3 regions of the Methylosarcina fibrata AML-C10 genome follow, and region 1 is predicted to be linked to each of the others. Evidence: riboswitches for the same ligand, from Rfam matches in the RefSeq annotation. Region 1 holds a riboswitch; each other region holds the start of a gene.
The links. Region 1 has a riboswitch for cyclic di-GMP ahead of A3OW_RS0102850 (TolB-like translocation protein). Riboswitches for the same ligand answer to the same signal wherever they lie in the genome.
Positions count from the first base shown of each region.

Region 2: it holds a riboswitch for cyclic di-GMP, as region 1 does, so the genes downstream of both, A3OW_RS0116120 (hypothetical protein) here and A3OW_RS0102850 (TolB-like translocation protein) in region 1, are expected to answer to the same signal.
Region 3: it holds a riboswitch for cyclic di-GMP, as region 1 does, so the genes downstream of both, A3OW_RS23985 (TolB-like translocation protein) here and A3OW_RS0102850 (TolB-like translocation protein) in region 1, are expected to answer to the same signal.

Region 1 covers NZ_KB889965.1:566,798-571,763, reverse strand. The annotation lists gene A3OW_RS0102865 (DNA translocase FtsK) at 1-1,156, shown strand, start outside; gene A3OW_RS0102860 (hypothetical protein) at 1,159-1,344, shown strand; gene A3OW_RS0102855 (glycine zipper family protein) at 1,823-2,254, shown strand; cyclic di-GMP riboswitch class I at 2,537-2,611, shown strand; gene A3OW_RS0102850 (TolB-like translocation protein) at 2,660-3,991, shown strand; gene A3OW_RS0102845 (hypothetical protein) at 4,256-4,564, shown strand; gene A3OW_RS0102840 (hypothetical protein) at 4,633-4,872, opposite strand.
Region 2 covers NZ_KB889965.1:3,442,629-3,447,594, reverse strand. The annotation lists gene A3OW_RS26560 (L,D-transpeptidase) at 1-942, opposite strand, end outside; gene A3OW_RS0116130 (YcbK family protein) at 989-1,672, opposite strand; gene A3OW_RS0116125 (hypothetical protein) at 2,020-2,364, opposite strand; cyclic di-GMP riboswitch class I at 2,540-2,615, shown strand; gene A3OW_RS0116120 (hypothetical protein) at 2,731-3,486, shown strand; gene A3OW_RS0116115 (nuclear transport factor 2 family protein) at 3,753-4,115, opposite strand; gene A3OW_RS0116110 (hypothetical protein) at 4,339-4,791, opposite strand; gene A3OW_RS0116105 (HAD-IA family hydrolase) at 4,945-4,966, opposite strand, start outside.
Region 3 covers NZ_KB889965.1:753,630-758,595, forward strand. The annotation lists gene A3OW_RS23980 (tannase/feruloyl esterase family alpha/beta hydrolase) at 1-82, opposite strand, end outside; gene A3OW_RS23985 (TolB-like translocation protein) at 182-1,417, opposite strand; cyclic di-GMP riboswitch class I at 1,660-1,734, opposite strand; gene A3OW_RS0103855 (class I SAM-dependent methyltransferase) at 2,314-3,072, opposite strand; gene A3OW_RS0103865 (hypothetical protein) at 3,533-4,723, shown strand; gene A3OW_RS0103870 (ferritin-like domain-containing protein) at 4,734-4,966, shown strand, end outside.

The sequences.
Region 1 (4,966 bases):
GGCCTCGGCCGCTTTCAGTAAGTCCAAGTCTCTGCTGACGCTGGCCATGGGCAAGGACATCTCCGGCGCGCCGCTAATCGCCGATCTCGGCAAAATGCCGCATGCGCTGGTCGCAGGCACCACCGGTTCCGGCAAATCGGTCGCCATCAATACGATGATTCTCAGCCTGCTCTATAAAGCCACTCCGGAACAGGTCCGGATGATCATGATCGACCCCAAAATGCTGGAGCTGTCGGTGTACGAAGGCATCCCGCATTTGTTGACGCCCGTCGTCACCGACATGAAAGAGGCCAGCAACGCCTTGCGCTGGGCCGTCGCCGAAATGGAGCGGCGCTACAAGCTGATGTCGAAAATGGGCGTCAGAAATCTGGCCGGCTTCAATCAATTGATTCTGGACGCCGAAGCCCGAGGGGAAACCATTCGCGATCCGATGTTCCAACCGCTCAATCCGCTTGCCGAAGGCGAAGAAATTCCTCATCTACAGATGCTGCCCAGCATTGTCATCATCATCGACGAGCTGGCCGACATGATGATGATCGTCGGCAAAAAAGTGGAAGAGCTGATCGCCCGGCTGGCGCAGAAAGCCCGTGCCGCCGGCATTCATTTGATTCTGGCCACGCAGCGTCCGTCGGTGGACGTTCTGACCGGCCTGATCAAGGCCAACGTGCCCACCCGGATTTCCTTTCAGGTGTCTTCAAGGATCGATTCCCGCACGATTCTCGATCAGGGCGGTGCCGAGGCTCTTCTGGGCAACGGCGACATGCTGTTCCTGCCGTCGGGCACCAGCATTCCCATCCGCGCGCACGGCGCTTTTGTCGACGACCACGAAGTGCATCGCGTAGTCGAGTTCCTGAAACAGACCGCGCCGACCAATTATCTCGAAGAAATTACCCGGGACGTTTCCGACACCGGGGACGGCGGCAGTTATGGCGGCGGCAGTTACGGCGACTCCGAAACCGACTCCCTGTACGATCAAGCCGTACAATTCGTGACTGAAACGCGCAAGGCTTCGATTTCCAGCGTGCAGCGGCGCTTCAAGATCGGTTACAACCGGGCCGCCACGATGATCGAGGAAATGGAAGCCGCCGGCGTCGTCAGCCCGGCCGAATCGAACGGCTCACGCGTCGTGCTGGCGCCGGCCCCGGTCAAGGATTGACGATGAACATAGCCCTGGCCGGCGTCATCATTCTTTCACTGTCGGCGCTCGGCGGCTGGATGATCGTTAAAGGCTATTCGTCCGAACAGCCCCGGCAGGTCAAAGCGGTGCTTTTCGGGCTTTATTTTTGGGGTCTGGCATTCTTGCAGTTGCTGATTGCCGCGAGCGCTTATTATTTAATGAAATGATGCGGGGCTGAATCTCGCCCGGCATCAACGGTGCAGGACTTGCCGATTCACAACCTATAGAAAATGCCCAAGCTCGCCATCGGCGATGGCACCCTGAGCTTTTGCACCCTAAAGCAACAATCATTGAAAATGAACCCGTTTGCCAGCCCATTATCTAATTTCCATCAATTCAGGAAACCGACCTCTATTTGATCGATTCTATTTAGCGATTTACTTTAATTTTCACAGGCATTCCGGCCTTCAGGATAACTGTATCGATTTAAACTGATGAGAGTCCAAGCTGATTCGACCGGGTATGGAAAATTACGGAAAGTCTGCAAGAAAATTCAATTAATTGCTCAATTTTAGTAATCTATAACGACTTCAAGGCGTTGAGTCGATCGTTAAATTCGATGCTGGCGAGAATACAGCCGGTTGCTTGCCGCCTGATTCCATGACTGCATTGGCATACCCTTGTCCTCTGAAATGGGAGAGCCTCATGTCCAAGTTTATTTTGTCTCTTGCTATTTTGTCTCTTGCCCTTGCCCTGATGCTGGAAGGCTGCGCCTCGACCCGGCCGGTTCTTTATCCCAACGCGCACTACAACGCGGTCGGAGCTGAAACTGCGCAACGCGACATCGACGTTTGCATGGATCTGGCCGAAGCGGCCGGGGCCGATTCGGATAGCGGCGGCGCCGGAAAGGCGGCCGCTCAGACCGCCGGAGGCGCTGCCGTCGGTGCGGCTTCGGGTGCCGTGGGCGGTGCGGTGGTGGGCGCGGCGGGTTCCGGATCGGCGATCGGGGCGGCCGCCGGCGCGACCACCGGCCTATTGCACTGGCTGTTTAGCGAACCGGACCGCAGTCCTGCCTTTGAGAATTTCGTAAACCGATGTTTGCAAGAGCGAGGTTATCAGACCGTCGGCTGGGATTAAAAGTATGAATCCAAAGAAACGACGCTACAAAATCAAGCATTGGCAATGCTTACAGTGAAATCTTGCTCAATCGGGGCTCCTTGGCGCTCCGGTTTGAGGTCTCGCGATTGAACGTTGGTTTCAACCGGAGGAGCCTCGCCATCGGATCAAGGTGCATTTGCGCTGAGCAACTTAATCGGTTTTGTCTCATTTTCATTCTATCAGGCGCAAGCTCTAAGATTTAAAGATGACTAAAACACTCAGTTGAAATGTTAATAAGAACAGAGTAAAAAGCGACTGATCATTCATCAAAGCCAAACCTATCGCAAGGTAGGGACAGAAAGTCGCGGATCCTTGTGGGAAAGCCGGACTGCCGATAATGGCCAGCGTTAGGGTCACTCACTGATAAAATGAAGGTGATTCTCCATGAAAACCCAACTACCGTTTTTCAATCAATGGGCCGCTCTGGCTATTGTGAGCGCTTTAAATATTGCACTATCCCCCATCTCTACAACTTTAGCCGCTCCGCCCAGTACTAGTCGAGTGTCGGTATCCAGTACGGAAGTACAAGGTAATGGCGGCAGTACTGGATCCGTCATGTCCGCCAACGGCCGTTTTGTGGTGTTTAATTCCGATGCCAGTAACCTGGTTTCCGAAGATTCTAACGGCGTAACAGACACTTTCGTGCGCGATCTTAAAACCGGCCTGACACAACGAGTTTCCGTTAACAGCAAAGGGATAGAAGGTAATAATGGGAGTTATCTGTCACCCGCCATATCCGCCGATGGCCGCTTCGTGGCGTTTGCTTCCGATGCCGGCAACTTGGTCCCTGGGGATGACAATAACTGGATGGATATTTTTGTGCGTGATTTGAAACTTGGCGTAACTCAACGAGTGTCCGTAGACAGCGCGGGAAGAGAGGCTAATCTCGAAAGTTATTGGCCCGCAATTTCCTCCAATGGGCGTTTCGTGGCATTTGTATCCTATGCCAGCAATTTGGTCACTGGCGATAACAATGGAGTAGCGGACATCTTTGTTCGCGACCTTAAAATCGGTACCACACGAAGGGTGTCCCTGAGCAGTTTTGGGGATGAAAGCAATCAATACAGCTACGGTCCTTCTCTTTCTGCCAATGGTCGCTTCGTTGCGTTCGCATCTTATGCCAACAATTTGGTCGAAAACGACAATAATGGAAGAACCGACGTCTTTGTACGCGACCTTAAAACCGGCGTGACTCAACGCGTTTCCATCGATAGTCAGGGAGTTGAAGGCAATGGCAGCAGTATTGGCCCGGCTGCCATGTCGGCTAATGGCCGTTTCGTGGTATTTTCATCCGAAGCCGGCAACCTGGTCGAAGAAGACAATAACGACACTTTTGACGTCTTCCTCCACGATCTAAAAACGGGGGCAACACAACGCGTCTCATTGAATAGCACGGGAATTGAAGACAACGGCTCCTTCGGTAGCCTCAATCCCTCCATCTCAGCCAATGGTCATTTTGTGGCGTTTGAATCATTTGCCAGTAACTTTGTGGAGGAGGATACCAACAATTCACCTGATATCTTCATTCGCGACCTCAATAAGGGGGTGACCCAACGTGTGTCGGTAGATAGTTCGGGATTTGAAAGCAACGGTTCCAGTTACCAATCTTCAATTTCCGCCGACGGCCGCTTCGTGGCGTTTGGCTCCGATGCCAGCAACTTGGTCCCGGGGGATGACAATGGCGCGAGTGATGTCTTCGTGCGTCGCAGATGGTAGCAGAAAAGAACTGATCAGTCTGGTAAAGTCCATAAGGGTCGCTCCCAAGCATTGAACAGAAAATCCCGGGATCCCAAATTAATTGAAGCTAAACCGTCGTAAGGCAAGGACGGAAAGCCACGGATATTCTAAGCGGAATGCCGGACTGCCGATGGTGACCGGCATTAGGTCCATAATGGGTTATGTTGCCCAGAAAAAATGCCTCATATGCCGGACTAACATGAAGGCTTCAATAGTCTAAAAAATCTGACGACGGGACAGAAAGTGCTCGTTTCCGTCCAGCCCGGATCGACGTCGGCCGATTGCGTCAAAGCCGGCCTGTCCGTCAGCGAGAACGACAAGGTCGGCGTCCGTTTGCAGGGTACGGTTCAGTTCAACAGCCGCTCCGTGAAAGCGACGGCGAGCGGATTCACCCTGCAAAGCGCCGTTTGTGAAAATCAGAGAACTAAGCAGAAAGTGACCGTGCGTCTGAAACCGGAAACTTCCGCGGCCGACTGCTCGGCATCGGGCCTTAAAATCAGGCCGCGCGATTTGGTCGGCATTCGGTTAGTAGGCTCAGTCGCTGGGTCATAAGGGTTATTGAGTATTTTCACGGACCATAGCCGCGGAAAGGACTGAGGGGGATAAAAATATTATCGGCCTTATTGTCTGATCTCCCAGCGCAATTCGATAAGGGTTGTCAGGCTTTTGCCGGGATCGGCGAACACCTGTTCCGGAGAGCACCCGTAGCGATCCCGGTAAGCTTCCACTGATGCCGTCAAGTCCAGCCCTTCATGGAAGGCCTCCCAACGCAGGTGATCGACATGGGCCAAGCTCTCGCCGGTTAGACTGACGCCGAGTTTGGCACCCAAGTCGACCGGTTTGTCCCGTTTACCCAGCACCAACGTGCATTAATTAGAGCAAATAACGCTTAATAATTATTTTTATTCAATAGGTTATATTTACTGAGCAGAGTCTAATTATTATAGTTTCAGA
Region 2 (4,966 bases), 2.9 Mb from region 1:
CAGCATGCCGCCTTGCACGCTGCGTAAATTTTGCACGTCGGCGCTTACTTCGATAGTGCTTGAGGCCGGCCACGCAGGTTTGGGAGTAAATTTAAGCAACTGCTGCCCGATCCGTCGCCATTTTCCATCGATGGTTTTGCCGTCGCTGGTCTGTACCCGGAGATGACCGGGGGCGTTATCGAGGTCGGCCAACGGTTCGCTAAAGGTCACTTGCAGCGGCAGCATCGAGCCTAAATTGTTTAAGCCATGGACATTGGTTTCGACGGCAAGAGGCGGCGGCGTCTTCAATTCCAGCGTTAGTGGCGGCAGAGAGACGCCCGAGACGGTTTTATAGCTTACCTGCACCGCGTAACTGCGGTCTTGTTCGTAAGCGCTGGCAAGCAGGCGGATGGTCTGGCCGCCGGCATCGGGTTCGGCGTCCAGCGTCAAACCTCCGACGGCCCGTACGTCCCGCACCGGGCGGTCGAAATGCAGCGTCACCGACGAGTCCGGCGCCAGCATTCTAAACACAGGCCCTTCCAGTTTCGGCACGGCGACCGTGGTGAAGTTCACTTCGCGGGTCTCGGACTGTCCGAACCAGGGCCGCTCCGCCGTCACCTTGAGCGTATGGCGAGTCTCGAAGGCCAGGGGCGCGGGGAGGCTCAGGCGGGTTTGATCCTTCGCGTCAAACAGAACCTTTCCCGAGCCGTCGCGCAGTTCGACCCTGGACAAGCGAGCTCCCGGGCCAATCGCCTCCAGAGTAATGATTTTGCGAGGGTCTACTTCGTTGTTGCTCCCCAGCGAGGTCATGGTAAAACCATAGGGCAATAGGCCCCGGCTGACATAGCTTCCGTCCGGACTGGCCGGCACGGCGAGCAATAAAGCCATGATCACCGCCACGGCTATCGAACTCAGCCAGAAAAAAATCGATTTGATCGAACTCAAATGAGTGGCCATTTTCATCGAGTCACCTTTGGTCCCAAGTCGTCAGAAGGCGATCACCGCTCCTCTACCAGGTTCTGAACCTGCCTGTATCCAAATGCACAAAATTATCCCGAGGATAATAACCCACGCCGCCTTGCGCCAACGTCAGCGCCGCGTTTCTAATTGTTTTGGAGGATACGCCCTCCAGCCTGATGTCAATCGCCCGGCCTTGCATATGAAAACTGTGCTCTGCGACGCCGTGACTGAATCTGCGTAACCAGGAATTGGTGAATGGAGAACGGTAACCGGAGATGATATGGAAAGGTTTATTGACGCCGAGGGTTTGCTTCAGAAAAAATAGCTGATCCAGTAACGCCGTATCGATGGGATGAACGTCATCGGTACGGAAATCGCGGAGCAAATAATTGATTTCCCGCAGCGCTTCTTCAATATAACGGCCGTGTTCGAAATAGGTTAATTTTAATTTATCGCCGGTATGCGTATGTTCGAACGCGAGCGTTTTGTGTTCGACGGCATGAAGATAAGGGGACAGAACGGGTTGCGTATTAACGTACGGCCTGGCTTTTCGCGCATGAGAGTAAGCCGGGTGCGCAGGTTCATGGCTGTGGCCCCGCCGGTGCGGATAAATCACGTGCCGAACCGCCGCAGTTGCCGCCTCGCTTCCGCTCAACGCCATCAAGGACCCCCACGCCAGCTTTTTCAGAAATTGGCGTCTTGACGCGATAGTATTGTCTTCATCCGTCTTCATATTTTTTAATAATTGCTTGTTCAACGTTTTAACCCGAATACGACGATTTTATAAAATGATTCATCGACTAGGGCCTATCGGAATCCGTATTAGTTCAATTCTGATCCGTTATTTACAAGAAGTATAGGCCAGCTCAAATTCGGCCGGAAATTTTTTCCCGGCCATTTTACCACCACTTGATGTGCTCGTGGGAATACCCGGTACTGATTTCAGGGCGAGCGATTATAAATTTGCGTAAAACTAGGGACCAATGGACAGTGATGCGATTAGGAGTGCTCGATATTGATAAATAGTCATCATAATAAAGTTTAACGGAAAAAATGTGCCGATAAAAACGAAGTGCACCGTTACGGATTTGCAAGAAGTTTGCTATAGACAATTTGTTGTTCCTGATCAGACCTGCTTCCATAAAAGCGCTCGGAAAGCCCAAACAAATACAACCTTTCATTCATCGTCATTCCGCCGATCCTTCTTATGGCGTCGTCCCTGAACGCCACCCAAAACTCGCGCGCTTTAGAATGGTCTTCTTCGCTAAATAGCCAGGTGTCGCCAAAGAACCGCTCGATCATGGTTTCAAGTTCGGTGACGTCCCGATCATCCTTTTTCCAGGCTTCAATGTGCCGGGCAAATTCCTCCAGTGCCTTTTCGTCTGAAACACCTTCGATTGATTGGACAAGTTCGTCGAGATTCATAGTTAGCTCTAACGCCGTAATTCACTGCCGGCAAAAAGCGCCGCTCGCTCTCCGCTCTGCTTTTTGCCGTCCGGGCAAGCAGCCCGGAAGAGTTTGTTGAAACCGGGCTGCTTGCTTAAAAATTGACAAAAACGCTCAGTAGAAACTTTATAAATCGTATGGTAATTTGACAAAAAATTACTAAAGCCAAACCTATGCGCAAGGTAGGGACAGAAAGTCGCGGATCCTCAAGGGAAAGCCGGACTGCCGAATGTGTCACGCGTTAGTGGCATGCCGGGCTGTCCGGTTTTTTTGTTGGAGTTGATAAAGCAACAAATTTTACCGTGACAGCGAAATTAAGCACTGTGAAAACGTTGGAGAGTCCCTATGAACAATAATAACAATAGAAAACACGCCGTAAAGTCAGCATTAATATTGGCGATGTCGGTAATGCTGGTTCCTGGCGCATTTGCGCGCGTATTGCCCGCTACTTCCCATGCTTATTACGGCATGACTTACGGGGAATGGAGCGCTAAATGGTGGGCATGGAATAACTCTATGGCGGTAGACCAGCACCCCCTTTTCGATACAGCCGACTGTAGCACAAGGCAATTGGGTACAGTTTGGTTTTTAGGCGGAACATCCACCGCTACAGACCGTGACGGAGAAACGGTTTGGGCAGCCGATCGTGTTTGCAACGTGCCTCGCGGAACGGCCCTTTTCTTCCCTGTAATAAACTCGGAAGCGGCAACGTTGGAAGGAGATGGAGAAGGGGATGAAGTGTTAAGAGCGCAGGCGGAATGGTACCAGAATCATGCTACGGAGTTGTTTGCAAAAATTGATGGAATTCCGGTTAAGAATCTGCAAAGCTACCGCGTTCAATCTCCATTATTTCAGTACGGCCCTCTTCCGGACAATAATGTCCCGTTCAATCTCGGCGGTTATTCCGGAGCAATTGCCGGCGCCAGCAGCGATTTCGTAGGGGATGGCGTCTATCTCTTGATCCCTCCCTTACCGGTCGGTAGACATGAAATCAGATTTGGCGGTAAGGCCATCTATTCTTCAACTAACGGAGATCCGTTTGATTTCATATTCAACCTGGACGTGAAGTATACAATCAATGTATTACCTCAAGAAAAATGATATTGGAGGAAGATCATAGACAGAGCCGCAGAATGCGGTCCTGTCTATGGGCTATAGAATTCCCCAATCCAGCTTGTAGCATGTAGTCCGGATGAAATGCAGCGGGTAGGTTAGGTTAACAGCTTTATCGTTAACCCAACACATCGATGCACCGAATGTTGGGTTGCAGAAAGCGCAACCCAACGCAGCTTTTTTCTGCGGTATCCTAATGCACCCGGATTAACAACGGAAAAAAGAGAAGTCCCCATGTCATCCTCCTGCGGCCCTCACGGCACCTCCGGCATTGGCAACCGCTGCAAACGCAAGAATGTGAGCTTGTCCCAATACCCGCGCTGAAACACGATCTTCCCGTTCACGACGTGAAAAAAGCCGCAGCCTCGTAGACCGAGAGGGTCGCGCCACTCGAGAATGGCCCACTCTCCCTCCTGAAAAATATGCTCAACGATGCATACCATCCTGGCATTGGCAAAGCCCGTTGCAAACATCTCTCGGATGGCAGCGCGGCCAACAACGGGTTCCTCGGCTACCTGATGGTTGGTCGCGTCTTCGCTGTAAAAGTCTGCAAGTGCATCTGCGTCGCCGCGATTGAAAGCATCGACCCAGGATTGAACAAGTTCACGAGATTCCATATACTCTATCCCAGGTTAAAGGGAACGCCTGGCGCACACCCTTGTGCTTATCAATAACCAGCCGAGATAGCCGGCCGCAGCAACATCATAGGCCAGGCAGAATGACGGCCTAAAACAAAACTTCAACACTGCCAACGTGTGTCGCTCCCCTTTGACCGACTTGTTGGGCTAACCAGCACAGCCAAAGCCAACTCGCCGATCATCGGTATTTTTTTAAAGAGTACTACTGAAAAGTAGATCGAAAAATAATCACAGCCCCTTTACCAAAACCATAGCTGGTCGTGATGAGGCTGGCAAAAAGATAGATTTCGAACACTTGCGACCAGATACCGATCAAAGGCGTTTGTCCAGCCGTTGTCGGGTCAAGCGCAGGGAAGATCGCTTGTAGCAGAAATAGGCTGGAATTAGTAAAAGCTCCCACCACCATAGCCCAACGCACATGCCAAGGCAGTGGCACTTTGGCGGCATAAAAGCCCAGAATCAGCGCACTCATCAGTAGAAAATCAATGTGGGCCTGCATCAGTCTGGTAAATTTACCGGCGAATATCAGATCAAGGTAGGGTACTTTGTTATACAGCCCTACCATGCACCACGCCAGCAACAGCGCCATTAATATCCATAATGCAGCGCCACGAAGTAACAAGACGTTTCCTGAATGTTTTATATCCTGCATCATTACTCCCGATTATAAAAACAAACTTTCAAAACCACCGATAGGCGGCAAAACCCAATTCAAGACAGAGAAACTTAAAAAAACTGGCCACAAATACAGAGTTCTATACAGTTAAATCAACACTGACTCCGCCGCTCAAGCTGCCCAACGTTTGAATTAACCGACTGGCGCGGCTCTA
Region 3 (4,966 bases), 190 kb from region 1:
ACAGACTGAATGCTCTGGCGCAGTAACGCGCCCCTTTACCGAAGAGATTGGAATTCTCCGGTGGTATTTGGGTAAATCTCATAAAATTCTCCTACTGATTAAGTGATTTTCCGAATGAGTAGCACAATCAGCCACCCACTGAATGGTGCAACGTTAAGTCGCAAATATCATAGGCCTCCGCCTACCACAGGCGGCTTACGAAGGCGTCATAGACTCCGTAGCCGCTGGCTCCGCCATTGTTATCCCCCGGAACCAGATTGCTGGAATCGGACGAAAATGAGATGAAACGACCCGTATCGGAAATACGGGGACGTTGACTGCCGAAGTAGTAATAGTCTCCCGCCACAGGATCAATCGAGGCCAGTCTTGTTTCCCCGGTTTTCAGATCATGCACTACCACATTGGTCGTTATGTAGTAATAAGAATTAAGTTCTCCGCCATAGAAGGAGGTAAATGCGACATGACGGCCATTGCGGGAAATTGAAGGGTCGTAGCTTAAGCCTACCTGAACACCCGAACTATCAATGGAAGCGAGCTTCGTCTCACCGGTCTTACGGTCGTGTATGAAGATATCCGTCCCCGGATAGTCGTAACCTACAGAGTAAAAACCATTGTTGGTATCCCCTTCCACCAGATTGCAAGCATCGGATTCGAACGCTACGAAGCGGCCGTCGGCGGAAAGAGAAGGCGAACCACTATAAATAGAAAACCAAGCACCGGCACAATATTCCGAAGGATCATATCCGGAAATGCTGGCTTCTTCTCCAGAGCTGCTGATGGAAACTCGTTCGGTCACCCCCGTTTTCAGATCGCGAACGAAGACATCCATTAATCCGTTGGTGTCTCCATCCACCAGATTGCTGGCACCGGATGTAAACGTGACGAAACGGCCGTCGGCGGAAAGGACCCGTCTGCTGTCATATGAACCGCTACCATTGTTGCCTTCCACGCCGGCGCTGTCGACGGAAGCCCGCCGCGTTACGCCGGTTTTCAGGTCGCGCACGAACACGTCGCTGACACCGTTGGTATCGTCCGGCACCAGATTGGCAGCATTGGACGAAAACGCCACGAAACGGCCGTTCGCGGATAGGGAGAAGCCATAGTTTGCGGGGTAACCCTGCTCGTCCGAGCTATTGACGAAAATCCGCTGCGTCCGGGCCTTTTTCAGGTCGCGCACGAACACATCGGCAACGCCATTGGTGTCACCGGCGATCAGATTGCTGGCCTCGGATAAAAAAGTCACGAAGCGGCCGTTGTTCGATAAGGCGAGAACGGAACTGCCGCCCTTGCCCTCATTGCCGGCGTTGCCCAGCGAGACCCGCTGCGTCAAACCGGTTTTCAGGTCACGAAGAAAGACGTCCTGAACCCCATTGTTGTCTACGGAGACCAGGTTACTGGCGGACGAATCGAACGCCACGAAGCGTCCGTCGGCGGAAACGGGGCCGTCAACGCTTGACGCATTGCCTTCTTCGCCGGTGCTCGATATCGAGGTGCGGATCGTTAGCGGGGGGGGGGGCCGAAGTTGCCGCAAGGGGCGTCAGAGCGGAAAGCAAACCGCCGGCGACAGCCAAGGGAAAAAGTCTGCGGGAGAGAAAAATTGATTTGTTCATGCTTCACCGCCTTGGGTCTCATTGTTCGGTGGCCATGACGCTGGTCATAATCGGCAGCCCGGCTGTCCCATGGGGATCCGCGGCTTTCCGTCCCTACCTTGCGATAGGTTTGGCTTTGATAAATCTATATAAGTTTTTTACTCTATTCTAAATAACTTTTCAACTGAGCATTTTACTCATCTTTCAAATCGCTCGAACGAACGGCTGCGCAAACTCCTTCGCCTTATACTGATCAACCCGACCAACTGTCGGCTGAGAGATCGCTCTGTTCGGCTACCCATTCAAGAGAATTTACACACAAAGATCATGCCAATAATTCAATAAGAAGAAGTAGTTAGTTTTATCAGCTATTTGATTGGAGTTATCGGCAAATCTCTTTTGCAAAAGGCGACATCTGAGACACTATTATGTCTCATAATTGTCTCGAAGTTGTCTCAAGAGACAGATGTGAGACGGTTTTTGGACGGGATAGAAGTTGGTCTGGATCTTTACTTTCTCCAGCTTTTCACTTGCGGGCTCGAGTTCGTCCGGCAAAACACGACGCCGGATTCAGGCTTATCCATTCGTACTGACAGGTGACCGTCACGATCCCGAATTGAAGCGAGTAAAAAATAAGCGCGCCATTGCTGCCGCCTGAACTTGCGCAGAAGGCGAACCGGGGATAATGAAATACTTCCGGCACGTTATCGTCCGGACGAATTCATTATCTTGGCCGAATCTGAAGAAAATCCTGATCGCAGGAGAAGCGGAATCCCAGGTCCGCGCAGATAAAATAATTTCGCACATAGTCCTCGAGATCCCGGCGCGCGGGCGGATGATCCATCGGCAGCAGATTGAGCATGAACTCGGCAATGGTGTAGGCGGAGTTAAAATCGGTGGTGTTGACGTGAGCGGGCACGGTCTCGATGGCGACCTCGTAACGATCGCCCTGTTTGTCCCGAAAGGCCCGGGCCAGAGCAGGCAAATCGAAACTTCGTTCCAGGAAATGCCGCATCATCCGCATGCACTGCGTGTCGTGGTGCTGCAAAACGACTATCAGTATGCCGTCGGACGACAGCATCGAGGCGAGTTTTTCCAGGGTCGGCATCCAGTCCGAACTATCCAGGTAGTAGAGCACGTGGGAACAGAGTACGAAATCGCCCGAGTCCGCGATGGCCGCTTCCATGATCCCTTCGGAGAACACTTCAGCCAAAGGGCAATTGTTCTTAAGTTCCGCCCGTAACGAGTCATTCGGCTCAAGCGCAATCGTTTGATCGAACGCATCGGTAAACCACGAGGTAACCAGTCCGTTGCCGGCGCCGACGTCTATGAAAACCTGCCGTGACGGCAGCGTTTCCACGAAGCCGTTGAGCCATTGATGAGCCTTGGCTTTCTGATCGGTGTGATTGAGAAAGGTTTGGAAGGCGTGATAATACTCGCTCGACTGCGAGCCGTAGACGTTAATGGGTTGCGGCGTATTCATAGTCGTCACTCCTCGAATCCGGTTTCAGGTTACGGGGTTAACTGCGGCCAATCCTCATTGTACCGCTACGATCCAATGTGAGATAGCCTTTAATTGCCGCGTTCAAAGTTTTGCATGCCGGGTGTCGGTTCGGTCTCATCAGCCCTATCGTATTTTATGTTCAGTACCGAACAGATCGTCCGACTGCCTCTCTTTATGATGATTTATGCCGATTTTGTGGATCAGGCAGTTAATGCCGAAGAAATCGTCTACAGGACGATTCGCCCATATAACCAAGCAGCGCAAGTTCCGCTAGCAAACGAATATCCGATTTTTTCAAGCGTTCGGAAGGGTGGGGCTTTGATGTATCCGGGGTCTGGCGCATACGGCGGTCGCTGAAGAAAGCACCTGTTTCGTGGTTCGGATCTTTTCCCGGCCGCTTTCCAATAACAATTCCATGACTACTCAGAGGAGGTTGGTAATGGCATTCAATATCTATGAACATCGGGGACGCCCGATCGACAAACAATTTCTGACCTGGAAGGAGATGGTTCAGGTTCCCATCAGCAAACTGGACGACGATGCATTTACCCGGGTCAGGATTATTCTGATGAACGGAATCGAGCTGGAATCGATTCAATTTTCCAGAGCCTGCGCCCGGATGAACAGGAATCTGCAACTGCCTCTGGCCCAGCTTCGCCGGATCGACCAGCAGCAGGCGACTCTGGTCAACTGGATGATCGGCGCCGACCATTCTCCTTTGGAAACCACGATCGGCTACGAGCAGGTCGCCATCGAGGTGACCGCCGCTGTCGCGCAAACCGAACCCGATCCTTATCTTGCCCAGGTCTACCGCTTCGGCCTGCTGGAAGATTTCGACCATATGTACCGCTATTCGGCGTTGCTGGATCGCCTGGAAGGCAAGGATTCGAACAACATTCTGCAAAGTTACACCGACGTGCTGCCGGGCCGGCCCACGATCTACGAGCATCGGGCGCCCGAGGACGATTTGCGGGAGCCGTACGACCGCAGCCAGGCCGCGCCGTTGACCAAAATGCATGCGTTGACGATCATGTCCGGAGAGCAGCAAACCTGGAATTACTATATGAACATCGGGCCGCTCTTCAGCGATCCTCTGGCCCGGCAGCTCTACGCGGAAATCGCTCATATCGAAGAGCAGCACGTGACTCAATACCAGGCCATCATCGATCCCGAGGAAACCTGGCTCGAAAAGTGGCTGCTGCACAAAGCCAACGAAGTTTATAACTACTACGGCTGCGCCGAACAGGAAAGCAATTCGCGCATCAAGTCCATCTGGGAGCGCTTCCTGGATTACGAACTCGGCCAGTTCCATGTGGTCCGCGATCTTTTCGAACAATATGAAAACCGCGATGCGCAAAGCGTAGTGCCCGCCGAATTGCCCGAACCGATCGCTTACGAGAGCCAGCGCGACTTCGTCCGCGAGGTGCTGCGCGCCGAAGTCGACCTGAGGGCCAAAGGCACCGCCTTTGTCGGCCTGAGTGAGGAAAGCGAAGCGTCGAAAATGTACCGGCAGCGTTTGCATGCCGACGGCGTTCCATCGGAAATCGTGGCTTTGGATTATGTGTGGCAACCGGGCGGAGAGATCAACAAGCTTCTAAGCCCGATGCCCGCAAGTCAACTTCAACACTGAGGAGGCCATTATGAAAGATTCTGCCGAATTCGGTTTAAATAAAACCCCGACCCAGCTTCATCCTGTGATGACCCAATCGATGATGGAAGGCTATGAGGAATTTCCTCCGCACGCCGAAGACACGTCGATGGATGCCTTCACGATGCGGAAAAGCTATATAGAAAACAACGAGCCGTTGGGCGCGGTGCCGGTTCCGAGTACCCTTAAAGGCGCGCTCAGCGCCGGCGCTCAGGCGCTCCAGGG